3 regions of the Cupriavidus sp. Agwp_2 genome follow, and region 3 is predicted to be linked to each of the others. Evidence: predicted binding sites of a transcription regulator. Region 3 holds the regulator's gene; each other region holds the start of a gene.
What was found. The regulator FNR, encoded in region 3, switches genes on or off when oxygen is low (the NO sensors DNR and NnrR bind a similar motif). The targets are predictions, from matches to a motif close to TTGATNNNNATCAA.
Positions count from the first base shown of each region.

Region 1: the regulator FNR is predicted to act here: its motif matches at 2,453-2,466, upstream of LPA45_RS32465 (MBL fold metallo-hydrolase RNA specificity domain-containing protein).
Region 2: the regulator FNR is predicted to act here: its motif matches at 1,489-1,502, upstream of paaA (1,2-phenylacetyl-CoA epoxidase subunit PaaA).

Region 1 is NZ_CP088085.1:465,390-470,196, forward strand. It holds gene LPA45_RS32460 (universal stress protein) at 96-938, opposite strand; gene LPA45_RS32465 (MBL fold metallo-hydrolase RNA specificity domain-containing protein) at 1,000-2,358, opposite strand; gene LPA45_RS32470 (universal stress protein) at 2,759-3,214, shown strand; gene LPA45_RS32475 (zinc-dependent alcohol dehydrogenase family protein) at 3,222-4,223, shown strand.
Region 2 is NZ_CP088084.1:2,535,397-2,540,203, reverse strand. It holds gene paaC (1,2-phenylacetyl-CoA epoxidase subunit PaaC) at 1-105, opposite strand, end outside; gene paaB (1,2-phenylacetyl-CoA epoxidase subunit PaaB) at 119-400, opposite strand; gene paaA (1,2-phenylacetyl-CoA epoxidase subunit PaaA) at 457-1,452, opposite strand; gene paaX (phenylacetic acid degradation operon negative regulatory protein PaaX) at 1,582-2,505, shown strand; gene boxA (benzoyl-CoA 2,3-epoxidase subunit BoxA) at 2,600-3,880, opposite strand; gene boxB (benzoyl-CoA 2,3-epoxidase subunit BoxB) at 4,022-4,807, opposite strand, start outside.
Region 3 is NZ_CP088083.1:2,250,090-2,254,896, reverse strand. It holds gene ccoP (cytochrome-c oxidase, cbb3-type subunit III) at 1-582, shown strand, start outside; gene ccoG (cytochrome c oxidase accessory protein CcoG) at 632-2,104, shown strand; gene LPA45_RS10590 (FixH family protein) at 2,140-2,349, shown strand; gene LPA45_RS10585 (hypothetical protein) at 2,346-2,591, shown strand; gene fnr (fumarate/nitrate reduction transcriptional regulator Fnr) at 2,663-3,388, opposite strand; gene LPA45_RS10575 (sulfite exporter TauE/SafE family protein) at 3,466-4,224, shown strand; gene scpB (SMC-Scp complex subunit ScpB) at 4,775-4,807, shown strand, end outside.

The DNA of each region.
Region 1 (4,807 bases), on a different replicon from region 3:
ACCAACGTTCGGCCTGGCAAGCAATGTGCCGGCCGAACGAAGCGCCTGCGGCCAGGCAGTGCGCTGCCAGTGCCCCCACGGGCAGCGCGCACTCGTCAGTGTGACATGAAGACTGGCAAAGACGACTGGCGCAGCAGGGCCCGGGTGGTGCCACCCAGCACAAGCTCCCTCAGCCGGGAGCGGCCATAGCCGCCGGCGACCAGCAGGTCGGCTTGTACCTTGTCCGCAAGTTGCGGCAGAACGTGGTCAGGGTCGCCCTCCCCGACCAGGAGATTGGCATTGATGCCATGGCTGGCCAGCCACGCGGTTAGCCGGTTCCCACTGTCACGGTAACTTTGTTCCTCTATGGCAGCAGCATACTTGCCTGCGCTGACCACCAGGACGGAAACAGCACTGGCACGCGCGAGCCACAGCAATGCGTCCGCTACCGCCCTCGCGGCCTCTCTGCCGCCGTTCCATGCAATGGCGACATGGCCACCAAAGCGAGGTCCGGACGCGCCCGGCACCAGCAAGATGGGCCGGCCGGCATTGAGCATCGCATACTCCGCAACCCCGGCCAGCAGCGCTGGGACATCGGCATCCGCCGACGGCGGTGCGGGCAGGATAAGATCGGCGAAACGGCCCTCGTCGGCAAGCGCCCAGCCGGACTCGGCGTCAATAACGATATGCCGGGTGGGAATGTCCGGCGCCACTTGCCTAGTCAGCGTGTCGAGGGCTTCCTTGTGACCGGCAACCAGTTTGTGCAGCTGGCTGGCGGCAAGCGCCGCGTATTGTCCGGCTTCTTCGCCCGCCCCGCGAAACGGCTCCAGGTTAGTTCCAGTTGCAGTCAGTCCGACCACGCTGCCGCCAGATTCCGCGGCAACCCGTGCGGCCGTTTCAATGCGTGCCGACCGGGCTGAATCTTCGCTGAGGTCGACGAGGATGGTTCTAAAGTCCATGACGTGATTCCGTGGTTTGACCGACGTGACAAAAAATGCATAGGGCAGGCGCCGGGCTGGATCAATCGAGCGGGTAGGAGCGACGATATTCCGGCATAGTGACTGCCCAGCGCAGGTCGCGCTCGATGAGCTGGCGAAGCGCGTCGCTTGCCTGTGGCTCGCCGTGGACGACAAACGTACGCCGCGGCGCCTGGTGAAAGCCGCCAAGCCATGTCATGAGTTCCGCGGCATCGGCATGTGCGGACATGTTCTCGACCTGCTCCACCGACGCATGCACGGCGATGTCCTTACCATGGACGCGAATGTCGCGCCGGCCTGCGGCCAGCGCTGCGCCGCGCGTACCCGCCGCCTGGAAGCCGGAAAGCAGGATGGCATTGCGAGGGTTCGGACCGTAGGCGGCAAGATGGTGGACCACGCGACCACCGGTAGCCATGCCGCTGCCAGCCAGGATGATCTTGGGACTTCGGTCGTGGTTCAGCCAGATCGACTGCTCCATGCTCTGCACCGGGATGGCGAGGTTGCAGGCTGCGGCGCACTCTTCGCGGCTGATGCGCAGTTCTTCCGGATGCAGCGAGAAAATCATGGTCGCATCGATGGCCATCGGGCTGTTGAGGTACACCGACACGTCGGGGATTCGCTTGAGCTCGCGCAGGCGGTGCAGGCAGTAAAGCAGGCTCTGCGTGCGCCCCACCGCGAAAGCGGGGATGATCAAACTGCCGCCGCGGCCAATTGTCCGGCTGACTATCTCGCCGAGCACATCGAGTGGGTCGTCGTCCGGATGCCGCCGGTCGCCGTAGGTGGACTCCACCAGCAGGTAATCCGCCTGACGCACCATTTCCGGCGCGCGCATGACGACGTCCTGCTGCCGCCCGAGGTCGCCTGAGAAGACGATGCGCTTGCCGTCGACGAACAACGTGACAATAGCTGCCCCGATGATATGTCCGGCCCGGGCAAACTCGGCCTCGATGCCGGGCGCTACCTGGAAGCGCTTGCCGAACTGCATCGGCTGGAGTCGCCGCATTGCTCGTTCAGCGTCGGCGGCCGTGTAAAGGGGCAATGCGGGGCGATGACGCGAAAAACCCTTGCGGTTCGCGTAATCGGCGTCTTCTTCCGCCAGGTGGGCGCTGTCTGGCAGCAGGATGCCGCACAGCTGCGCGGTGCCCATTGTGCAGTACACGCTGCCGCGGAAGCCGTTCCGCACCAGCAGGGGCAAATACCCGCTGTGGTCGATGTGGGCATGGGTCAGCACCACGGCGTCGAGCTTGGCCGGATCGAGCGGCAGTGGGTCCCAATTGCGCAGGCGCAGGGTCTTGTATCCCTGGAACAGGCCACAGTCGACCATGACCTGTTGACTGCCGGTATCGAGCAGGTACTTGGAGCCGGTGACCGTATCGGTCGCGCCGAGGAATTGCAGTTGCATGCTGGTGTCCTTTGACGCTTGCGCGAAGCCGTTGGTCCCGCCACGGGTGCCGCTGGCCGATACAGCCAGTCTAGGTGGGGGAACCGAGTGGTGGTTGATACGGATCAATCATGCGGACATGCGAATACCTACGCTTGAACAGTGTCCCGCCCCGCCCGCCCCACGTGGCGTCCACGCAGGGCCAACAGCAGTGCGCACCGTGGCTCCGCGCGGAGCAGATCTTGGGAAACGTCATGCAAAATCGCTCCAACGCGTTGCAAAAGGCCTGCCCCCAACCCAGGATTTCATCGTCCCGCGTCCGGCGTTGAGCCATGTCAACCCGAATTCACCATCACCATCTACTCTGATTAGAGCGAATCTTAAGATGGGACTTGGGTCGATCCTTCTCAGGAGACATCTCATGTATAAGCGCATCTTGCTTGCCGTGGACGGCAGCCGCTCCTCCGACCTGGCGCTCAGCCAGGCGATCGCCATCGGCCGGGCCACCAATGCCGAAGTCAAAGTGCTGTACGTGGTGGACGACAGCGACATCTATTTCGGGACGGGCTCTTTCGACCCGCACGAACTGGTCAGAGAACTGGTCTCTCATGGCCGCAAGGCATTGGATGCGGCCACTGCCCGCCTTAGCGAAGCCGGTATCCGCTGCAACGCACAACTGGACGAGAAGCCCTTGGCCCCAGGCCGGATCTCGACGACCATCGTCAACGAAGCAAACACCTGGAATGCCGACATGATCGTTTTGGGGACCCATGGCCGGCGCGGCGTTAGGCGCGTGCTGATGGGCAGCGTGTCAGAAGGCGTCCTTGCGCAGACCACCAAGCCGGTGCTGCTGGTCCGTAGCGAGATCGAAGGCTGATTGCGCCATGCCGCCGACCATGCGAGCGATGCTGTTCGAGGGGGCGGGGCTGCCCTTGCGCCTGCTGGACGTCACAGTGCCCGAGCCAGGGCCGGGCGAGGTCCGCATTACCGTGGCCGCCTGCGGCGTGTGCCGCACCGATCTGCATATCGCCGACGGCGACCTGCGCTATCCCAAGCCTGCGCTCATTCCGGGGCACGAGATCGTCGGCACGGTCGAATCGTGTGGCACCGGTGTCACCGCGTTCAGGCAGGGCGACCGTGTCGGCGTGCCATGGCTGGGCCATACCTGCGGACAGTGCAGCTACTGCGTGCGACATCACGAGAATCTCTGCGACGCGCCGCAGTTCACCGGCTACACGCGTGACGGCGGCTACGCGGAGTACGTGGTGGCCGACAGCCGCTACTGCTTCAGCATTCCCGCCGCCTATGACAACGAGCACGCCGCCCCACTGCTCTGTGCCGGCCTGATCGGCTACCGCACGCTGCGAATGGCGGGTGAAGCGCGCCGCATCGGCATCTACGGCTTTGGTGCGGCAGCCCACCTGGTGACGCAAATCGCCGTGGCGCAGGGCCGGGAGGTCTATGCCTTCACCCGCACGGGCGACAGCGCTGCCCAGCAGTTGGCACACCAGTCTGGCGCATGCTGGGCCGGCGCCAGCGACCTCGATGCACCGGTACCGCTGGACGCGGCACTGATCTTTGCCCCCGTGGGCGCGCTGGTGCCGCGTGCGCTGCGCGCCATCGACAAAGGCGGCATCGTCGTCTGCGGCGGCATCCATATGAGCGACATCCCGGCTATGCCCTACCAGTTGCTGTGGGAAGAGCGACGGCTGTGCTCCGTGGCCAACCTCACTCGGGCCGATGGCGACGCGTTGATGGCGATCGCGGCCCACACGCCGCTACAGACCCATATCACCACCTATCCGCTCGAACAGGCCAACGTTGCCTTGGTCGACCTGCGCGCGGGCCGCCTCGCCGGCGCCGCCGTCCTGACTATCCATCCCTGAGTCTTTTCCGCCGCCTGCAGCAGGGATGCCAGGGAGAACGCTTGATTTGGCTGAAGGCCGGCACGCAAGTGCCTAGCATGCACTCGTGGTTTCGTGTGCTTGGACGACCCGACAAGATTTCAGCCGACAAGCTTTCAGGAGAGGAACAAAAACCGCCGGCGTCTCCCTTTTCGGGAGGCTTTCAACGGCGCTTACCGACCACATTGAGAATGCGTTCGCCCTCTCTGGTCAGGCGAAATTGCCTCCGATCAGGTCTCGAGGTCTCGAGCTGCGCCAGCTGGCGCTCAACGAGTGCACTGATGTCAGCGGGGTCCAACTCGCGGGTATGTTCCGAATCGCTGAGAATCATCAGCGCTGCGAGCTCGTGGGGGCTTAGCATCTCTGTCTCCCGCAGAGGTTGACGATTACGCGTGCGGCGCTGCATGACGGAGCAGCATGGGCCACGCGTTGCAGCAACCGAATTTTAGGGGCCACTATGTCGGGTCGTGGCCCTGACTGCGGATCTTTTGAGGTAGGTCAAATCGGCATACCGTTTGGCCAAGGTTAGGTCCTGCCGCTCGCGAAAAGGAGGCTCGCGCTTGATG
Region 2 (4,807 bases), on a different replicon from region 3:
GTCCTCTTCCAGCGCGGGGCCATGGCCGCACCATTCCGACAGGCGCTGGCCAAGCACCAGCGTGGAATCGCCAAGGCGCAGCAAAAATTCGAGCTTGTTGTCCATGGTCCGGGCCGTATCAGATGTGCTTGACCGCTTCCGGCATCGGGAAGAACGTCGGGTGGCGGTAGACCTTGCTGTTGGCGGGTTCGAACAGCGGGCCCTTGTCGCCGGGGCTGCTGGCCATCACGTCGCCGGCCTTCACCACCCAGACGCTGACGCCTTCATTGCGGCGCGTGTAGACGTCGCGGGCGTTGTTGATCGCCATTTCGCCGTCCGGCGCGTGCAGGCTGCCCACGTGCTTGTGGGCCAGGCCGTGCTGGCTGCGGATAAAGATCTCCCAAAGCGGCCACTCTTTCATGGCAACCTCCTGTGTAAAGCGAATCGATGTAGGGGCGGCGCGCTGCGCCGCGGGGATCAGGCTGCGGCTTGCTGCGCCTGCGGGGCCTGCTTTTGGGCGTGGGCCACCAGCGCGTCGCGGAACCATGCGCCGTCGTCCCAGGCCTTGACGCGGGTGCGCAGGCGGTCGCGGTTGCACGGGCCGTTGCCCTGGATCACGTTGTAGAACTCGGACCAGTCGATCTCGCCGAAGTCATGGTGGCCGCGTTCCGCGTTCCACTTCAATTCGGGATCGGGAATGGTCAGGCCGAGGTATTCGGCCTGCGGCACGGTCTGGTCGACCATCTTCTGGCGCAGCTCGTCGTTGGAGAACAGCTTGATGCGCCATTGCATCGATTGCGCGCTGTTGGGCGAATCGCCGTCGGACGGGCCGAACATCATCAGCGCGGGCCACCACCAGCGATTGAGCGCGTCCTGCGCCATCTGCTTCTGCTCGGGCGTGCCGTTGCACAGCTTCAGCAGGATGTCGTAGCCCTGGCGCTGGTGGAACGACTCTTCCTTGCACACGCGCACCATGGCGCGCGCATACGGGCCGTACGAGCAGCGACACAGCGGCACCTGGTTGATGATGGCCGAGCCATCGACCAGCCAGCCGATCATGCCGATATCGGCCCAGGACAGCGTGGGGTAATTGAAGATGCTGGAATACTTGGCCTTGCCCGAATGCAGATCGCCCAGCATCTGGTCGCGCGACACGCCCAGCGTTTCCGCCGCGCTGTACAGATAGAGGCCGTGGCCGGCTTCGTCCTGGATCTTGGCCAGCAGCACGGCCTTGCGCTCCAGCGTGGGCGCACGGGTAACCCAGTTTCCTTCCGGCAGCTGGCCGACGATTTCAGAATGCGCGTGCTGCGAGATCTGGCGGACCAGGGTCTTGCGGTAAGCCTCGGGCATCCAGTCCTTGGCCTCGATCTTGATCCCTTCGTCCACACGTGCCTGGAACGCGCGTTCCTGCGGGTCCATCTCTTCCATCGCGCGGAGCCTTGTTGCTCCCGTCTCCACCAGCTGTGCGTACATGCCTGCTCCGCTTTTGTAGGGGTCCCGCTCGGGGTCTTGATTTGCGTCAATTGCGTCAGTTGCAATGCATGGTAGTGATACAATTTGATTCAAGCAATCGACGAATGTGTATCACTTTCAGGACCCGCGATGGCGACCTCCCCTGACGCAGAACAGCCCTCCCCGCGCATCGCCCGGCTGGCGCGCGGCCTCAAGCTGGGCGCCAACTCCCTGCTGGTGACGCTGTACGGCGACCTGGTGGCGCCGCGGCCGCAGGCGGTGTGGCTGGGGAGCCTGATCCGCCTCGCGGCGCCATTCGGCATCAATGACCGGCTGGTGCGCACGGCCACTTTCCGCCTGACTGCAGACGACTGGCTGGCCGCCACCAGGATCGGGCGGCGCAGCTACTACGGACTGTCGGAAGCCGGCCTGCAACGCGTGTTGCACGCCGGCAAGCGCATCTATGCGGGCGAAGCGCAGGAGTGGGATGGCCGCTGGACGCTGGTGATGGTGCGCGGTGACGTTCGCGCCACTGTGCGGCAGAAGCTGAAGCGGGAATTGCTGTGGGAGGGCTTTGGCGCGATCGCGCCGGGGGTGATGGCGCATCCCAATGCGGACCTTGGGTCGCTGCGCGAGATCATCCAGTCAGCGCGTGCGCAGGACTATGTGGCGGTGATGGAGGCGAGCAGCCTGGAGGCGTTCTCGCTGCGGCCGCTGCAGGCGCTGATGCACCAGACGTTCAAGCTGGGCGACGTGGCCGACGCGTGGCAGGCCTTGTTGAGACGCTTTTCACCGCTGGCCGATGAAGCGGCGGAGTTGGCGCCAGTGGATGCCTTCTTCGTGCGGACGCTGCTGGTGCATGAATACCGGCGCGTGCTGCTGCGCGATCCCAACCTGCCGGAGGCGCTGCTGCCGCAGGACTGGCCGGGGCGGACGGCGCGGGGAATGTGCAGCGGGATATATGGGGCGTTATTAGAGGCGAGCGAGAAGTACCTGCATGGGGTGGTGGAGGTGGCGGATGGAGGGCTGGCCGATGCGTCGAATAAATTGCGCAGGCGGTTCAAGCACGCCTGACACCCCCACGCAGCCCCGCGGTTTGCTCCCCTCTCCCGCGCGCGGGAGAGGGGCGCGTTTGCGAGGGGTGGTGGTACTAGCGCAGGCCTCCGCTTCAGTACGTCTCCAGATGCAGCCGCCCGTCCCGCCTCAGCCCTTCAGCGAGCGATTCCCAATGCAATCCCGCCTGCTGCGCCACGTCCCGCAGCGCCAGCACCACGCCCTCCTCCATGCTCTTCAGCCCGCAGACATAGAAGTACGTATCCGGTGAAGCCAGCAGCGCCGCGAGATCCGCCGCGCGCTCGCGCATCAGGTCCTGCACATAGCGCTTGGGGCTCCCCGGCGTGCGCGAGAACGCCAGGTTGATGTCGATGAAATCCTTGGGCAAGTTCTGCAGCGGCCCGAAGTACGGCAACTCTTCCTTGCTGCGCGCGCCAAAGAACAGCATCAGCTTGCCGCCATCGAACCTGCCGGCCTTGCGCAAGCGGCGACGCCATTCCGTCATCGCCCGCATCGGCGCGCTGCCGGTGCCCGTGCAGATCATCACGATATTCGAGCGCGGGTGGTTGGGCATCAGGAAGCTGGCGCCGAACGGTCCGATCACTTCCACCTTTTCGCCCACCTTCAGGTCGCACATGTAGTTCGATCCGACGCCGCGCACGGGATTGCCGTGGTGGTCCTGCAGCACGCGCTTGATGGTCAGCGACAGGTTGTTGTAGCCCGGCCGCTCGCCGTTGCGCGCGCTGGCGATGGAGTACTGGCGCGCGTGGTGCGGCCGGCCGCTGGCGTCGGTGCCCGGCGGCACGATGCCAATCGACTGGCCCTCAAGCACCGGGAACGGCGTCGCGCCGAAGTCCAGCACGATGTGGTGCGTGTCGTATTCACGGCCGACATCGGTCACGCGCACATTGCCGGTCACCGTGGCGGTAATGGTCTTGTGCGCGGACTTGGCGCCATAGACATTGGTGTAGGCATGGGCGGCGGACCACGGCGGTACGGTGGCGCCGTAGCGCGCGCTGTTAAAGGCATCTTCGCCGGTGCCGGCAAGCGGCGACGTGGCGGGAATCTCCGGCGCCGCGGCCTGCGTCCCGGCGCCGGGTGCCAGGTCGGCCAGCTGCTCGGGCGAGAGCTCTGCGGGCAGCGTGTCCCAGGTCAGCTGCTCTTCGATGCTGTAGACGCGCAGCTTCGGCATGTCGCGCCAGTTGTCGATCGAGCCGGTCGGACACGGGGAAATGCAGGCCATGCACAGGTTGCACTTGTCGGCATCGACCACGTAGTTGCGCGAATCGTGCGTGATCGCGCCCACCGGGCAGGTGGCTTCGCAGGTGTTGCAGCGGATGCAGATCTCGGGATCGATCAGGTGCTGCTTGATGACTTGAATTTCTGCCATGTCCATGGCGGTCTCCGCAGGATGAGTGGCGCTCGGGGTAAGGGTCGTTGATGCGGCCGCACTCGATCGAGGCGCCTGCCCTCTCCCCGGCCCCTCTCCCGCAAGCGGGAGAGGGGAGCAAACAGGGAGCGATTGTCAGACCGTGGCTCAGTTAAAGCGCACGTACTCGAAATCCACCGGCTGGCGGTTGATGCCCATGACCGGCGGCGCGATCCAGTTGGCGAACTTGCCCGGCTCGACCACGCGGCCCATCAGGCTGGCGACAAAGGCGCGGTCGCCTTCGGTGGGCAGCCACTGGTCGCGGAAGTCGCGCCATTCGGCGTCGGAGACCACGCGGCCATCCGGCGACACTTTCACGCCTGCGAGCGCGCCGATATTGCGGTGGAAGGCCTTGTGCGGCACCTTCAGGCGGAACGGGATGCCGGCCTTCTCGATGACCTTGTTCCAGCGCTCGACGCCGCCCATGCTGTCCTTGATGTAGTCGTCGCGCAGCACTTCGTTGAGCGCGTTGAGCATCGGCACTTCCTTCTCCGTCAGCTGGCCGTTCTGCGCCTGCAGGATGCGGTAGGTCTGGCCCTTGAGCACGTGGTCGTCCATGCGCTTGCCTTCTTCGTAGCGGCCCTTGAGGCCGGTGCTGTAGAAGGTAGCGGCGTTGCTCGACTCATCGGCGCCGAACAGGTCGATGGTGACGCTGTAGTGGAAGTTCAGGTAGCGCTGCAGGGTCGGCAGGTCGATCACGCCGGCCGCGCGCAGCCTGGCGGGATCGTCGGTCTTCAGTTCGTTCATCACCTGGCAGGTGCGCTGGATCACGCGCGACACGCCGGACTCGCCCACGAACATATGGTGCGCCTCCTCGGTCAGCATGAACCGGGTGGTGCGTGCCAGCGGGTCGAAGGCGCTTTCCGCGAGCGCGCACAGCTGGAACTTGCCGTC
Region 3 (4,807 bases):
ATCTACGCCAAGTACCTGAAGATGGACGTCAAGCAGGTGGCGGGCGATCCGCAGGCGCGCGAGATCGGCCAGCGTCTTTTCCTTAACTACTGCGCGCAATGTCATGGTTCGGATGCGCGCGGCAGCCGCGGGTTCCCCAACCTGACCGACGGTGACTGGCTGTATGGCGGCGAACCCGAAACCATCCAGCAGACAATTTCCAAGGGCCGGAATGGTGTGATGCCGCCGTTCGCATCCACCATCGACGGCAAGCTGGCTGGCGACGTGGCACAGTATGTCCGCGCGCTGTCGGGACTTTCATCGGACCCCATCCGCGCCTCGCGTGGCGAGAGCACCTTCAAGTCGACCTGCGCGGCTTGCCACGGTGCCGGCGGCAAGGGCAACCAGGCATTGGGTGCGCCGAACCTCTCCGACAACGTGTGGCTGTATGGCAGTTCGGAAGCCAGCATCGTCGATGCCATCCTGAAGGGGCATAACAACCATATGCCGGCACATGAAGAGATCCTGACGCCAGAGCGGATCCGCATGCTGACGGCTTATGTCTGGGGCCTGTCCAATACCGGCGGGGGTGCCGGCCAATGACAGGCGACTCATCTGCGCGGGCGCGGGCCGCCCGCAGGAGAAACCATCCATGAACGCACCCGGGACCGAAGAAGTGGCCCGGGCGGCCGACCCCCAGCGGTCGGCCGCTGCGCCTGCCGAGACCTCGGATGAAACACTGTACGAGGTCCGCCGCAAGATCTATCCGCGCTCGGTCACGGGCGCATTCTCCAGTTGGCGCGTCTGGCTGGTCCTCTTCACCCAGCTGATTTACTACGGCACGCCCTGGCTCCAGTGGAACGGACGCCAGGCCGTGCTGTTCGACCTTGGCGAACGCAAGTTCTATATCTTCGGGCTGGTGCTGTGGCCGCAGGATGTCATCTACCTCGCCGTGCTGCTGGTCATTTCGGCGCTGGCGCTGTTCTTGTTCACGGCAATTGCCGGGCGGCTGTTTTGCGGCTATGCCTGTCCACAGACGGTCTATACCGAGATATTCATGTGGATCGAGCGGCGGATCGAGGGCGACCGGATCGCGCGCATCCGCCTGGATGGCGATCCCTGGAGCCTGCGCAAGCTGCGCCTCAAGGCCACCAAGCACTTCCTGTGGGTACTGATCGCCCTGTGGACTGGGTTCACCTTCATCGGCTACTTCGCGCCGATTCGTGAACTTGGCGGCGAGCTGGCGAGTTTGTCGCTGGGCCCGTGGCAGACGTTCTGGATGCTGTTCTACGCGTTTGCCACCTGGGGCAACGCGGGCTTCATGCGCGAGCAGGTATGCAAGTACATGTGCCCGTACGCGCGTTTCCAGAGCGTGATGGTCGACCGCGACACCTATGTCGTTACCTACGACATCGGCCGGGGCGAGCCGCGTGGCAGCCGTTCGCGCAAGACCGATCATCGCCAGGCGGGCCTGGGCGATTGCGTCAACTGCAGCATTTGCGTCCAGGTGTGCCCGACCGGCATCGACATCCGCGACGGCCTGCAGTATGAATGCATCGGCTGCGGTGCCTGCATCGACGCCTGCAACCAGGTCATGGACAAGATGTCCTATCCGCGCGGCCTGATCCGGTACACGTCGGAAAATGCCATGCGCAAGGCGCTGTCGGCGGCAGCGTCGCGCAAGCGCTTGATGCGCCCGCGTGTCATCATCTATTCGGTGGTGTGGGTTGCGCTGCTTGCGGGCTTCGTCGCTTCGATCGCGCTGCGCACGCCGCTGAAGGTGGACATCATCCGCGACCGCGGCGCGTTGGGCCGGGAAGTCGAGGGCCGCTGGATCGAGAACGTCTATCGCCTGCAGCTGATCAACACGACTGAAGGGCCGATGCACATCAGCGTGCGAGCCGACAGCGACGAGTTGAAAAACCTGACGGTCGAATACGACAAGCAGGCCGAGTCGCTGGCGCCGACGTCGAACCGGCTGTTGCCGATCCGCATACGCGTGCCGATCGAATACGCCGCGCAAGGCACGCACAAGATCAGCGTGACGGTGACCAGCGAAGCAACTGAGCGGGGCAGCGCCGAGATCCGGCAAACCACCAGCTTTATCGTGCCGCGCGACCTGTGACGCCAGGCGCTCGGTGCAGAACTTAAGGGGGCATGATGAATCAGCAAGGCAATCCGTGGTGGAAAGAGCCGTGGCCGTGGCTGTTGATGAGCGGCCCGCTGGTCGCGATGGTGGCGTGCGGCGTCACCATCTGGCTTGCGTCGTCGCATCCTGACATGCCGGTGCAGGGCGCGGCGCGTCATGGACTGGTGGTCGAGAAGGCGGAGGCAGTGCGGCCTCAGCCGAGCGCAGCGAGGCAGCCATGAGGTTGCGCTGGCTGATGTGGGTCTTGTGGCCGGGGTTCCTGATGGCGGGCTTCGCCACCGCGACGGTGTTCTCGGTCGTGGATCCCGGCGACCTGAAGTTCTTCGGGCATCCGATCGAGGCGTCGCGCGAATCGATCTATACGATGAGCTTCCTGCTGGCGTGGATATTCTGCGCGCTGTCCAGCGGGCTGACGCTGTACACGATGCCGACGCGACTTAGCGATACCGACGAGCTGGAGTGAAGGGGGATGCTTGCGCCGCCCTGTGCGGCGCAAGCGCAATGCGGTGTGGTGTGGTGTGGTGTGGGAAAGGGTCAGCAGCTGCGGCTGTAGAGCTGCTTGATGCCGGCGAGATCCACCAGCTTCACGTGGCGCTGGCGAATCTGAATCAGGCCGGCTTCAGCGAAGCGCGAGAACAGGCGGCTGACGGTTTCCAGTTTCAGGCCCAGGTAGCTGCCGATTTCCTCGCGGCTCATGCGCATCACGAATTCGGTCGACGAGTACCCGCGTGCCGAAAGGCGCTCCGACAGGTTGATCAGGAACGCGGCCAGGCGCTCTTCGGCGCGCATCGAGCCGAGTGTCACCAGCATCAGCTGGTCGTGCGTGATTTCCTTGCCCATCAGCCGCAGGAACTGGTGCTGCAGCGAAGGCAGGTCTGCGGACAGGGTCTGGAGGTCACCAAGGCGGACTACGCAGACTTCGGTATCTTCCAGCGCGGTCGCGTCAGAGGCATGCTGCATTTCCCCCAGGCCGTCGAGTCCGACGATCTCGCCTGGCAGATGGAAACCGGTAATCTGTGAACGGCCGTCTTCGGTCGTGACGTGCGTCTTGAGCGTGCCGAAGCGAACGGCATAAACCGCGGTGAGGGGATCGCCCATGCGATACAAGGTCTCACCCTTATGGACCCGGATGCGTTCCTGCACCAGCGTGTCCATCTTGGTAAGGTCTTGCTGGGACATGCCAACCGGAAGGCACAGTTGCCCCATCGCGCATGTGGAGCAACGGGGCGACATTTCGGTGATTGGAATGGAGGTAAGCAATTGGAACCTGCAAGATTGGATGCGAGGGCGCGATCAGGACATTTTACCGTGCGATGTGATGCGGCAGGGAGCCAGATTTGACATTTGGTGTGCTAATTAGCGTTTTTATGCTGGCATTGCTGGGCGGCGTGCACTGTGCAGCAATGTGTGGCGGCATCGCGCTGGCAGTCGAACAACCACGTGGCAGCGTTGCGGCCATGACCTTCGTGCGCAGCCGTGCTGCCTGGGTCGGCGAGTTGCTGGCAATGCACCTGGGCAGGATTTCGACCTACATGATGCTAGGCGCGCTACTGGGCGCGATCGGCGCCGGCGCGTGGAAGCAGGATTACCTGCCGTTGCAGCGCTGGCTGTTCGGTGCCGGCAGCGCGATGCTGCTGTGGTCGGGCTGGCGCCTGCTGCGCGGCAATGCCTTTACCGTGGCATGGCTGGAGCGGCTGGCGGCGCGGGCTGGCAGTGGCGTGGCGCGGCAGTTGGGCCGGCTAGGCGGCAACATGCCCGCGTTCGTGCGTGCGCATGGGGGCCTTGCCAGGCGCTACGGGGTTGGACTGGCCTGGGGGCTGGTGCCGTGCGGCATGGTCTATGGTGCGCTGACGCTTGCGCTGCTCGCCGGCAATGCCGGTTCCGGCGCACTGGTGATGGGCGTGTTCGGCGTCGGCACGCTGCCCAACCTGATGGTGCTGTCGGGGCTGTCCGGCTACCTGCGCAGCCTGTCGCGGCAGCGCGCGGTGCGGGTGGGCGCGGGCGTGGCGGTCATGGCGTTCGGGGCCCTTGGCCTGGCGCGCGCGGTGTTGCTGCCACATTCGCTGGCAGAGCAGGGTTTCTGCCTGGTCTTTTGAGGCGCATGGGGCGCGCGGCGCAGCGAATGATGGTTGCGGGCAAGGGCGGGAATGCCATACAATCGCCAACATTGCGGTATCGCGCGGTGTTTTGTAAGCAACGGCGAGCAGCGCCAAGCGGCCTTCCTACCAGAAGGCACGCCCACGGCGGCGGGAAGCGTTGGTGGTTCGATGCCCGGCCCGGCCCGCGGTCCATCCGGTTCAAAAGATCAAAGCCCGGCTGGCACTGCGGTGTTGGAGATGCCGGCCTTGCTCCCGATACCCGTTTTTCTTGCGTCCGAGGCGTTCAGTTCGCCGACAGCAGCGTCCGGTTTTCGGATGTGCCACGCAAGAGGTTCGCTGACCGGCCCATGGCGGCATGCGAACGATCTCCTGCCGGAGTGACCCGGCAACTCGATGCAAAGAATGGAAGTGCACGGCTTGGATGCAGCAGGTATCCGGGTGAGCTGCGCAATGAGATGGCGATGGCATTGGCGTCGCTGTATCCAAAATCTCCGGTGCCCCGGATCCGTCCGGGAGCAGGTGCAAAGACAGGCTGCACACCATCAACATGAATACCCAAGAGGCGAAGATCGTCCTCGAG